Regions from separate parts of the Novilysobacter viscosus genome, predicted to be linked through region 2. Evidence: predicted binding sites of a transcription regulator. Region 2 holds the regulator's gene; the other holds the start of a gene.

Region 1 (6,228 bases), on a different contig from region 2:
TTCCCCGGCCCCCGCGGCATCGCCCGCGTCGCGATCGACGACGATACCCGAGGCAAACCGCCCTGTCCGGCGCAGTCACCGCCGCTGGCACAATGGCGCGCCCTGCACGCGGACCCGCCGATGACCCAGCCCCTGCCCCACCCGGACGTCGCCGTCATTGGCGGCGGGCCCGCGGGGTTGATGGCGGCGGAAGTCGTCCGCGCCGCCGGTCTTTCGGTCGCCGTGTACGACGCCATGGGCTCGGTCGGGCGCAAGTTCCTGATCGCTGGCAAGGGCGGGCTCAACCTCACCCACGCCGAGCCACGGCCCGGCTTCGATGCGCGCTACCGCGAACGCCGGGACGAAGTCGCCACGTGGCTGGACGGCTTCGACGGCGATGCCCTGCGCGAGTGGGCGCGCGGGTTGGGCGTGGACACCTACGTCGGCAGCTCCGACCGCGTATTCCCGCTGGACCGCAAGGCCGCGCCCCTGCTGCGCGGCTGGGTGCGTCGGCTGCGGGCGTCGGGCGTGCAGTTCCACATGCACCACCGGTGGACCGGCTGGGACGATGACGGGGCGCTTGCCTTCGACTCGCCCGAGGGCCAAGCCCGGGTCCGACCGCGTGCGACCGTGTTGGCGCTGGGCGGCGGCAGCTGGCCGCAACTGGGCTCGGACGGGGCGTGGGTGCAAGCGCTGACGCGTCACGGCATCCCCGTCGCGCCCCTGAAGCCGTCCAACTGCGGCTTCGACATTGACTGGACGCCGCACTTCGCCCGGCGCCACGCCGGCGCACCGCTCAAGCCCGTGGTCGCGCACTGGACCGACGAAACCGGCTGTGCGCATGCGCTGCAGGGCGAGTGCGTGGCGACGCAGAGCGGCATCGAAGGCAGCCTGGTGTATGCGCTGTCACCGGTGCTGCGCGATGCGATCGAGCGCGATGGCCAGGCGACCCTGCACCTGGATCTGGCGCCCGGCCGCACGTTTGAACGTCTGCACCAGGACCTGTCCAAGCCGCGTGGCAAGCGCAGCCGCAGCGAGTACCTGCGCCGGCAGGCGGGTGTCGATGGCGTCAAGGCCGCGCTGCTGCATGAGGTGCTGGCGCCAGCCGATTTCGACGACGCCGACCGCGTCGCCGCCACCCTCAAGCGCCTGCCGCTGGTCCTGCGCCGGCCGCGACCCTTGGCCGAGGCGATCAGCACGGCTGGCGGCATACGGCTGGAATCACTTGACCAGCGGCTGATGCTTGCCGCGATGCCCGGTGTGTTCTGCGCCGGCGAGATGCTGGATTGGGAAGCGCCCACCGGCGGGTACCTGTTGACGGCCTGCTTCGCCAGCGGGCTGCGGGCAGGTCTTGGCGCCGCAGGGTGGCTGGCGCGGGTCTGATCGATCGTCCGGTCCCGGGCGTGGTGGAGGGCTCGCGCCTGCATTCAGACGCCTGTCGCTGCGTTAACGAGCCCACTGCCAAGGTGTCAGCCCCCGGCCAGGTACCGTTCGATGACGCTGACACCCCCCATCCATCCGCCTCCTGCACGCCCATTGGATGGGCGCACCATCGTCATCACCGGCGGCGCGCAAGGCATCGGCCGCGGCATCGCGCAGGCGGTGCTGGGCGCGGGAGGCAGGGTGTGCATCGGCGATACCGATGCCGACGCGGGTCGCGCCGCGCTGGAGGAATGGAACGTGGGCGACTGCGCACTGTTCCTGCGCGTCGACGTGGCCCGTGAGGCGCAGGTCGCGCGCTTCGTTCAACGCGCGCGGTCGCACTTCGGCCCGGTGCATGGGCTGGTCAACAACGCGGGGGGCACCGACCCGGTGAACGGCCCGCTCGAGAAACTCGACCTGCGCGAATGGCAGCGTCGGCTGGGTGCCAGCCTGGGCGGCGCTTTCCTGTGCAGCAAGCACCTGTTGCCGGCCCTGCGCGAAGCGGCCGGCGACGGCGGCGCCGCGTCGATCGTCAACATCGCCTCGACCCGCGCCCACCAGTCGGAACCGGACTGCGAGGCCTACGCGGCGGCAAAGGGCGGGCTGGTGGCGTTCACCCACGCACTGGCGGTCAGCGCCGGGCCGGGGGTGCGGGTCAACTGCATCAGCCCGGGCTGGATCGCCACCGATGCATGGCGCAAACCCACCGCCCGGCGTCGTCCCGGACTGTCGCGCCGTGACCAGGCCCAACACCCGGCCGGGCGGGTCGGTACGCCCGACGACATCGGGGCGCTGGCCGTCCACCTGCTGTCAGCCGCCGCGGGATTCACCACCGGGCAGGAGTTCATCGTCGATGGCGGGATGACGCGGTTGATGCGCTACGACTGATCGCCGCAGCGTTCGCTGCGCGTGGACTGCCGTGCTCAATCGCCGTCCTGGCCTTCATCGTCCGGTTGGTCCGGGCCTGCCGGTGTGGCGCCAGGGCGCTTGGCGGCCTCGCGCCCCTGCCGCGCTTTCCCGGCCGCCCACATGTTGTCGACCAGGTTCGGGTAGCGGCGCCCCGCTGCCTCGGCCCGTGCCCGTGCTTCTTCCACCTGCGCCGGCGTGAGCCCGGAGCGTGCGGGGCGCGGCTTCGGGTTGGATCGCAGCCAGGGCTTCGGGGTGGGAGGACGCTTCATCGCCGCGGGTTCAGGCGTCCGGCGCGTCCGGCGATACCGGCTTCAACGCCGGGTCCAGTGCCACCCGCTCGTCGAAAACGAAGCAACCCCCTTCGTAGCCCAGCCCACCGACCTGCTCGAAGTAACCCAGGATGCCGCCATCGAGCTGCAGCAGGTTGTCCATGCCGTCTGCACGCAACCACAGGGCGGCCTTCTCGCAGCGGATACCGCCGGTGCAGAAGCTCACGACCGTGGCGTCGGCCAGGGATTCCCGATGCGGTGCCAGTGCCTCGGGCAGGTCGACGAAGTTGTCGATCGGCAGGGTCAGCGCACCGGCGAAGGTGCCGTGCCCGACCTCTTCGCGGTTGCGGGTATCCAGCAGCACCAGCCTGCGGCCACCGTCGTCATGGCCCTGTCGGATCCAGCGGGCCAGGTCCGGCGGCGAGACGGCGGGGGCACGCTCGTCTGCGGGGCCGGCGCCGTCGCGGCGGAACGCGATGATCTCGCGCTTGCACTTGACCTTGAGCCTGGCAAAGGGGATCTCGTCACTGCGGCTGAATTTGGCCTGCAACGTGTCGAAGCCCGGCTCCGCGCGGACGCTGTCGAGAACGGCGTGGATCGCCTCGTCTGCCCCTGCGAGGAAGAGGTTCACCCCTTCGGCAGCGACCAGGACCGTCCCGCGCAGCGCGAGGGTCTCGGCCTGCCCCCGCAGGCGGTCGGCCAGTGCGCCCGGGTCGGGGACGGGAACGAAGTGGTAGGCGGCGACGTTGAGGGTCATCGGCGCATTTTACGGCTTGCGTGGCGAGGCCGGTGCCGAGCAGGACGCTCCGTGACGGCGCACGGCGTGCCGGTGCCGTCGTCCGTCGTGGACTTTCTCGCGCCCTAGATGCCAGTGCGCCTACGGTACCGTGCAAGGGTCGGCGTCCAGCCGGCCACCCGTCCCGACAGGAGTCATGCGCACGATGAAAGTACAGCTCAACACCGACAGCAACATCCAGGGCGACGAAGCGCTCGCCCAGCACGTTGAAGGCGTGATCGAGTCCACCCTCGGGCGCTTCGACAACCAGGTCACCCGCATCGAAGTGCACTTGAGCGACGTCAATGCAGGCAAGTCCGGCAGCGCCGACAAGCACTGCATGATGGAGGCGCGCATCGAGGGACGGGCGCCGGTGACCGCGACCGAAGAGTCCGCGACCGTGCGCGAGGCCATCTCCGGCGCCGCGCGCAAGTTGCAGCGGGTGCTGGACACCACGTTCGGCAAGATGGAGCGCTGACCCCCGGAAGTGGGCTACTCCCCGGCCGCGTGCACTGCACGCGGCTTTCTTTTGCGCGTCAGGGCGCTCGGGGTCAAAACCCCGCCCTCTCGCACGACACATCCGGTCCCTGGGCGTTGGGAGTTGGGAGTTGGGAGTTGCATCGCCCGATGCGTCGCCCCCATCGACCACCGGATGGCCGCGCATCGACCGCCGGTTCAAGTCCCCCAGCACCCGGCCGTTACCGCTTGCGAGCATGTGTCGCGGCTGCGCCGTGGCATACCGATAGAATCGCACCGGTCCCGACCAAAGGTGAGTACCCGGGTGAAGTCCAGCCTTGCCGTACCCGTACAGCGCCGAATACTGAGGCTCGCGGCGCCCGTGGTGGTATACGCGGCCTGGCTGGCGGCCTACGTGGCGGCGCAGCTGATGGCGTACGCGCCCCATGCCAGCCTGTGGTTCCCACCGGCTGCCGTCACCTTTGCCGCGGTGGCGGCCTTCGGTTGGCGCCGGTCGGTGCCCGCGCTGCTGGCCGCGTCGGCGACGGCCAGTGCGTTGACGGTCATGGGCTACTCGGCCCCGGCGTCCTGGACGCACTGGGTCGCAGCCCTGGTGCTGTTTCCCATCGCCCATGTCGGCGCCTTCGGGCTGGCCGCGCGCTTCACCCTGGCTTCCGTCGAACGCGGACCCGTGCCGTCGCTTCCACGCACCGTCGGTGCCTTCCTGGTGGGCGGTGCGGTCGCATCCGCGCTGGCGACGTGGCTGGGCGCATGGACGATGCACTGGGCCGGGATGCTCGAGCGCGACGCCATCCTGGCCACCGCGCTGCCCTGGTGGATCGGCGACTACGCCGGCCTGACCGCGCTGGGCCCGTTGCTGCTGCTTGCGCTGCGCGACCTGTCCGAGCGGGCCCGCCTGCCCGTTCGTGAGGTGCTGTTCGCCTTCGACGCCCTGCCCCGCCCACCGCGCTCGGAGGACCGGTTCCTGCCCAAGCTCGCGCTGGTGCTGGGCCTGGTCCTGGGCGCCCTGTTATTGCTGGCCGCCGCGCCCGAGCACGAATCGCTGCTGTTCCCGGTGTTCCTGTCCATCGTCCTGCAGCTGTGGATCGCCCATACGCAGGGGATGCTGCAGTCCCTGCTCTCGGTCGCGCTGTTCAGCGTGGTGCTGGTGGCCACTGTCGCCGCCCTGGACCTGGGCGACCACGCGCTCACCCTGCAGTTCGCCATGATCACCCTGGCGTCAGGCAGCTACTTCGGCCTGGCAATCCCGGTGCTGTACACCGACAACAGCAACCTGCGACGACTGCTGACCCACGATGCGATGACCGGGGCGTGCTCGCGCGCGTTCTTCCTGGAGCTGGCCGAGCAGGCGCGCCAGGCAGCATTGCGACGGGGCGAGCCGGTGGCGGTGCTGATGATCGACCTGGACAACCTCAAGACCGTCAACGACAGCCACGGGCACGCCGCCGGCGACGCCGCGCTGCTGGAGGTGGCGGATGCCTGCCGCAGTGCCCTGCGCCGCGAAGACGTGCTCGGGCGGCTGGGCGGAGACGAATTCTGTGCGGTATTGCCCGGTTGCGCGGCATCACGGGCCGAAACCGTCGCACACGCGATCCAGTCGCGGCTGGTGCAGGCACGGGTGAGCATCGGCATTGCCATCGACGAGGCGCCCGACACCGCGCTGCATGAGGTGATGGACCGGGCCGATACCGCGCTCTACGCGGCCAAGCGGCTGGGGCGTGGACGGGTCGAGCTGCGCTGAGTCGAGCGCTGGCGCGCGACCGTGACGGCGGTACCCGCTGGGGCGGGCATGCCCGACAGGACCGGGCGCGCAGGCTAAAGGATGGCGGGCGCCGGCCGTTACCCGGCTCAGGACATCCTCCGTCCGCCATGCCAGGACCCGAACATGAGCGCCCGCCCCACTGCCCTGCTCTGCGACGACTCGCGCGCCCTGCGCATGTTGGCCGCCCGCCAGCTGGAAGACTGCGGCTTCGACGTGGTGGGCGAGGCCGGCAATGGCGAGGAGGCCGTCAGCCAGTTCCTCAAGCTCAAGCCTGCCGTGGTCCTGCTGGACCTGGTGATGCCCAAGTGCGACGGCAAGCGCGCGCTGCGCGAGATCCTGGCGCATGACGACCAGGCGCGCGTGGTGATCCTCAGCTCGCTGGGCGCGCAGGCCGACATCGAGGAGTGCCTTCGCCTCGGTGCGCGGTCGTACCTGCAAAAGCCCATCGATCCTGACGTGATGGCACGCGTGCTCCACGAAACCATCGCCTGACCCAGAGGTCGCCATGGCAGCCAAGTTCTTCGGCCAGTTCCTGCTTGAAAAGGGCCTCATCAACCGCCAGCAGCTGTTGGCCGCGCTGGAGGCCCAGCACGCGTCCAATCCGGTGCTGGGCGAGCTCGCCCAGAACCGCGGCT
Region 2 (6,228 bases):
TCTCGGCGATGCGCCAACTGATCGAACGCGAGATGGGCCAGTTCGCGGTGGAGCGCATGCGCGGCTCGCCGGCGCGTGCCGCCGCCTACGACACGCTGGTCGGCTATGGCTGCGAGGACCACCTGGCGCAGGCGGTCGCGGCCAGGATCGACCCGCAGCTGGACCCGGCCAAGGTGCACGCACCGATGCTGGCGCACCTGGCGCAGATGCTGACCGTGGCCCGCGCCGAACCCATCGACGACGGTGGGGTGATCGCGCTGATCGGACCGACCGGCGCCGGCAAGACCACCACCCTGGCCAAGCTGGCCGCCCGCTACGCCCAGCGCCACCGCGCGCGTGACGTCGCCCTGGTCACCACCGACACCGAACGTGCCGGCGCCCGCGAGCAACTGCAGGCGCACGGCCGGCGGATGGGCATCACCGTATGCGAGGCCGACGGACCCGAAGGCCTGGCCGAGACCCTCGACCAGCTGGGCGACTACCCGCTGGTGCTGGTCGATACCGCCGGCTATGCCGCGCGCGACCGCGCCCTGCTCGGCCAGATGACCTGGCTGCGCGCCACCCGCGACGTGCGCTGCCTGCTGGCCCTGCCGGCCACCGCGCACCCGGCCGACCTCAACGAGGTGGTCCGCCGCTACCGCATGGCCGCGCCCGAAGCCGTGGTGCTGACCAAGCTCGACGAGACCGGCCGCCTGGGCGGCGTGCTCTCGGTGGCGGTGCGCAACGGCTTGAACCTGGCCTACACCACCGACGGCCAGCACGTCCCCACCGCGCTGGATGCCGCCGACGCCTCGCGCCTGGTGCTGCAGCTGGAGCACCTGCGGCGCGCCGCCAACAACCCCCTGCTCACCGAGGACCGTCATGCAACCGCCTGACCCCAACGCCCTGCCTGCCGGTCCCGCCGCCCACCCCCACAACGTGATCCCCATGACCCCGCCCACCGCCACCGCCCCCGTCCGCGTGATCGCCGTCGCCAGTGGCAAGGGCGGCGTCGGCAAGACCAGCGTCTCGGTCAACCTGGCCATGGCCCTGCTCAACGCCGGCCAGCGCACGCTGCTGCTGGACACCGACCTGGGGCTGGCCAACGTCGACGTGATGCTCGGGCTGTCGCCGCGCTTCACCCTGGCCGACGTCTTCGCCGGCCGCTGTGACCTGCGCGACACGGTGATCGAAGGCCCGCGCGGGCTGTGGGTGGTGCCCGCCGCCAGCGGCAAGCGGCACATGACCGAACTCACCCCGCAGCAGCACGTCGGGCTGGTGCATGCCTTCAGCGAGCTGGACCTGCCGATCGACACCATGGTGGTCGACAACGCCGCCGGCATCGCCGATGGCGTGCTGACCTTCTGCCAGGCCGCCCAGGACGTGATCGTGGTGGTCTGCGACGAGCCGGCCTCGGTCACCGACGCCTACGCGCTGATCAAGGTGCTCAACCGCGAGCGCGGGGTGAACCGCGTGCAGGTACTGGCCAACCAGGTGCAGCACCCGGCCGAGGGCAGGCAGCTGTTCGAGAAGCTCGAGCGCGTCAGCGCCCGGTTCCTCGACGTGACCCTGGGCTACCTGGGCGCGATCCCGCGCGATGAATGGCTGCGCCGCTCCATCCAGCGCCAGGAAGCGGTGGTCGAGGCGTTCCCGTCGGCACCCTCGTCGGTGGCCTTCCGCGACATCGCGCGTCGCGCCGGCCAGTGGCAGTCGCCGCAGGGCCCGCGCGGGCACGTCGAATTCTTCATCGAGCGGCTGGTGTCGCCGCAACCACGGAGTGCCACCGCATGAGCACCGCCGCCGCCACCTACCGCGCCCACCAGAACGGCGGGGCCGACGACATCGTCGAGCGCCACGGCGAACTGGTCCGGCGCATCGCCCACCACCTGGCCGCGCGCCTGCCGTCCAGCGTCGAGGTCGATGACCTGATCCAGGCCGGGATGCTGGGCCTGATCGACGCGGCCCGCAATTTCCAGGCCGACCAGGGCGCGGCGTTCGAGACCTATGCCTCGATCCGCATCCGCGGCGCGATGATCGACGAGATCCGCCGCGGCGACTGGGTGCCGCGCTCGGTCCACCGCCGCTACCGCGACGTGGTCTCGGCGACCCGCGAGGTCGAGCAGGCCACCGGCCGTGCCGCCACCGCGCAGGAAGTCGCCAGCGCGCTGGGCGTGTCGCTGGACGAATACCACCGCATGCTCGAGGACGCCGCACGCGGGCAGCTGATCAGCCTGGACTCGCATGCCGAGGAACACGACGGCGAACCGCGCCTGGCCTCGCGCAGCGGCGCCACCCCGGCGCGCGAGTTCGAGCACGACGCCTTCCGCCACGCCCTGGGCGGCGCCATCGGCGACCTGCCCGAGCGCGAGCAACTGGTGCTGTCGCTGTACTACGAGCAGGAGCTGAACCTGCGCGAGATCGGCGCGGTGCTGTCGATCAGCGAGTCGCGCGTCTGCCAGATCCATGGCCAGGCCATGTTGCGCCTGCGCGCCCGCCTGGGCGAGTGGAAGGGCGAGGCCGACAACGACGAGTAACCGTTTCGCCCCTCCCGGAAAGGGAGGTCCAGGGATCAAGAAACCCCTCCCGCGGCCGATAGGTCCTTCAGGAACACCCCCGAGCCCCGTATGGACAAGAACATCCGCATCCTCATCGTCGACGACTTCTCGACCATGCGCCGCATCGTCAAGAACCTGCTCAACGACCTTGGATTCTTCAACACCACCGAAGCCGACGACGGCACCACCGCACTGGTGGAGCTGCGCAAGGGCCCGTTCGACCTGGTGATCACCGACTGGAACATGCCCGGCATGCCCGGCATCGACCTGCTCAAGGCGATCCGCTCCGATGCCGGCCTGTCGAAAGTCCCGGTGCTGATGGTGACCGCCGAGGCCAAGCGCGAGCAGATCATCGAGGCCGCGCAGGCGGGCGTCAGCGGCTACGTCATCAAGCCGTTCACCGCCGGCACGCTCAGCGACAAGCTCGAGAAGATCTTCGAGCGGCTGGAGACCGCGGCGTGAATGCGGACGCCGCGGCCGTCTCCGGCGTCCCCACCGACCGGAACGACATCACCCGGCGCCTGCACCAGGCGCTGTGGGCGATGGAGCACGACGACGCCGACGGCTGGCGCGAGCATGTCGATGCGCTGATCGAGTGGCGCACGCAGCCGTTCGTGCAGGGCCTGACCCGGCTCGCGCGCGAACTGGAATCGGCACTGGGCGAAGGCACCGGCGGGTCGGGAGCATCGTTGCCCGATGCGTGCTCGCGGCTGGAGCACGTGGTCACGCTGACCGAGAACGCCAGCATGCACACGCTGGACCTGATCCAGGAGTGCGGCCAGCTGCTGTCCACGCTGCCGGCCGGCGACGACGCATCCGCCGGGGTCGTGGCCGGCATCCGCAGCCGGCTCAGCGAGATGACCGCCGCGCAGGGCTACCAGGACCTCACCGGGCAGATCATCCTGCGCGTGGTCGAACTGGTGCGCGCGGTGCACGCCGGCCTGGGCGACGTCACCGACGGCGCGGCGCCGCTGCAGCTGTCCAACCGCGGCAACGGGCCGTCCGTGGCCGGGCTGGACGAGGCGCCGGCGACCCAGGACGACGCCAACCAGCTGCTGTCTTCGCTGGGCATCTGAGATGGGCGGGCTCGACAACGACATCTGCGCCGACTTCCTGGTCGAGGCCCGCGAGATCCTCGACCAGCTGGGCGAGCAGATGGTCACGCTCGAGCACGCGCCGGACGACCGCGACGGCCTCAACGCCGTGTTCCGCGGGTTCCACACCATCAAGGGCGGCGCCGGCTTCCTCGACATCCAGCCGATGGTGGTGCTGTGCCACGCAGTGGAGGACCGTTTCGACGCCGCGCGCAGCGGCACGCTGCCGCTGGACCCGGACACCTTCGACGGCGCGCAGCAGTCGGTCGACCTGCTGATGGACATGCTCGATTGCGTCGCCGCCGGCACCGAGCCCGCGCCGGTGCCGGACATCCTGCTGGCCAGCCTGCGGATGGAGCGCGCGCCCGCCGCGGCCACGCCCGACCTGCTGGCCCACATCACCGACGACGACCTGGCCGACCTGGATTTCGACGCGCTGCTCGACAGCCTGCACGGCAAGGGCACCGTGCCCGGCGCCCCGGCACCCGCCGTTGCGACGGCCGAGCCCGCGCCGCGCGCGACCGCGCCGGTGGACAACGTCACCCCGATCAGCGCCGCCACGCCGCGCAAGCCACCCGACCCCGCCGACGCCACCGTCCGCGTCGACGTGCGCCGGCTGGACGCGATGGTCAACCTGGTCGGCGAGCTGGTGCTCGTTCGCAACCGCCTCAAGACCATCCGCCCGCGCCTGCGCGACGAGGACCTGGACCGCGTGGTCACCGCGCTGGACGCCTCCACCTCGCGCCTGCAGTCGGCGGTGATGATGGCGCGCATGCAGCCGGTGGGCCGCGTGTTCTCCCGCTTCCCCAAGCTGGTGCGCGACATCGCGCGGCAGCTGGACAAGACCGTCGAGCTGGACGTGGTCGGCGCCGACACCGAGCTGGACCGCAACCTGGTCGAGGCGCTGTCGGACCCGCTGCTGCACCTGGTGCGCAACGCCATCGACCACGGCATCGAGTCGCCCGACGCGCGACGTGCCGCCGGCAAGCCGGAAACCGGGCACGTGCGGCTGGCGGCGCAGCAGGAGGGCGACCACGTCGCCATCGAGGTGCGTGACGACGGCGCCGGCATCGACCCCGACCGCATCCGCGACAGCGCGGTGCGCAAGGGCCTGATCGACCCGGAGGCCGCCGCGCGCCTGTCGACCGACGAATGCCTGCACCTGGTGTTCCTGCCCGGCTTCTCCACCCGCGCCGAGGTCAGCGACCTGTCGGGCCGCGGGGTGGGCATGGACGTGGTGCAGTCGAAGATCCGCGAGCTCTCCGGCGAGGTCCAGATCCAGTCATCGCCGGGCGTGGGCAGCCGCTTCCTGATCCGCGTGCCGCTGACCCTGGCGATCCTTCCGACGCTGCTGGTGGAGATCGACGAGGACGTCTACGCGCTGCCGCTGGTGCGCGTGGTCGAAGTGCTGGCGCACCGCACCGGCGAGCCGATGTGGATCGACGGCCAGCGCGTGCTGGACCTGCGCGAGGAGCCGCTGCCGTTGCTGTCGATGCGCGACTGGCTCGGCGCCGGCGCACCGCCCGATGGCCTGAGCACCGGCGTGGTGCTGCAGTCGGGCGAGCAACGCTTCTGCCTGGACGTGGACCGCGTGCGCGGCCGCGAGGAAGTGGTGATCAAGGCCCTGCCCCGCACCCTGCGCGGGTTGCCCGGGTATGCCGGCGCCAGCCTGATCGGCGATGGCCGCATGGCCCTGGTGCTGGACGTGGACGCGCTGTACCGCACGGGCATCAAGTCGCCGACGCGGCTGATCGCCTGAGCCGCGGCCTGGCGGCCAGCAGCAAACCCCCCTGCCGGAACGTTCAACGCACGTCTCGACACCCGGGCCGAACGGCGCGTGCCGCGCCGTGGGGCCTTGCGCACGTCCACGAGGCACGCCGCGCCGCCAGGCCGTGAGCTCCGTCCGGTTTCCGCGCAAGCGCCCGCGCGCACCCTCAAGAACCCCCTGCCACGACCGTTAATCCGGTACATGGACAGACTCAGCGTGATCGGCGTGGTGCTGGCGATCGTCGCCCTCGTGGGCGGCAGCGTGCTCAAGGGTTCGGGCCTGTCGGGCCTGTGGAACCCGGCCGCGTTCGTGATCGTGATCGTCGGCACGGTGGCGGCGATCCTGCTGCAGACGCCGCTGGCCACCTTCAAGCGCGCGCTCAAGATCGTGCGCTGGGTGTTCCGCCCGCCCTCCCAGGACCGTGCCTCGGTCATCGGCAAGATCGTCGAGTGGAGCACCACCGCGCGCAAGCAGGGCCTGCTGGGCCTGGAGGCGGAGGTGCAGACGCTGGAGGACCCGTTCCTGCGCAAGGGCCTGCAGATGGTGGTCGACGGCGTCGAGCCCGAGGCGATCCGGCAGATGCTGGAGATCGAGCTGCACGGCCAGTCCGAAAGCGACATGTCCGCGGCCAAGGTGTTCGAGGGCATGGGCATCTACGCGCCGACGCTGGGCATCATCGGCGCGGTGCTGGGCCTGATGGCGGTGATGAAGAACCTCAGCGACCCCAGCAAGCTCGGCCCGGGCATCGCCGCGGCGTTCACCGCCACCATCTACGGCATCGGCGCGGCCAACCTGATGCTGCTGCCCATGGCCGCCAAGCTCAAGGGCCTGG

What was found. Region 2 encodes FliA, which starts transcription of late flagellar genes. Its sites were predicted from a motif close to TAAAGTTTNNCNNNCNNNGGCCGATAA; they were not measured.
Region 1: a site for FliA is predicted at 4,030-4,056, ahead of ACJQWL_RS02690 (GGDEF domain-containing protein). Genes of this name have one in related genera too.

Annotation. Positions count from the first base shown of each region.
Region 1 is NZ_JBJMAV010000001.1:575,862-582,089, forward strand. Features, by position in the region: gene ACJQWL_RS02665 (TIGR03862 family flavoprotein) at 121-1,362, shown strand; gene ACJQWL_RS02670 (SDR family oxidoreductase) at 1,474-2,289, shown strand; gene ACJQWL_RS02675 (hypothetical protein) at 2,325-2,579, opposite strand; gene ACJQWL_RS02680 (sulfurtransferase) at 2,590-3,336, opposite strand; gene ACJQWL_RS02685 (HPF/RaiA family ribosome-associated protein) at 3,521-3,832, shown strand; gene ACJQWL_RS02690 (GGDEF domain-containing protein) at 4,136-5,572, shown strand; gene ACJQWL_RS02695 (response regulator) at 5,717-6,085, shown strand; gene ACJQWL_RS02700 (cyclic di-GMP-binding domain-containing protein, MshE-related) at 6,099-6,228, shown strand, end outside.
Region 2 is NZ_JBJMAV010000002.1:350,884-357,111, forward strand. Features, by position in the region: gene flhF (flagellar biosynthesis GTPase FlhF) at 1-875, shown strand, start outside; gene ACJQWL_RS05315 (MinD/ParA family protein) at 928-1,770, shown strand; gene ACJQWL_RS05320 (RNA polymerase sigma factor FliA) at 1,767-2,513, shown strand; gene cheY (chemotaxis response regulator CheY) at 2,604-2,996, shown strand; gene ACJQWL_RS05330 (protein phosphatase CheZ) at 2,993-3,610, shown strand; gene ACJQWL_RS05335 (chemotaxis protein CheA) at 3,612-5,387, shown strand; gene ACJQWL_RS05340 (flagellar motor protein) at 5,598-6,228, shown strand, end outside.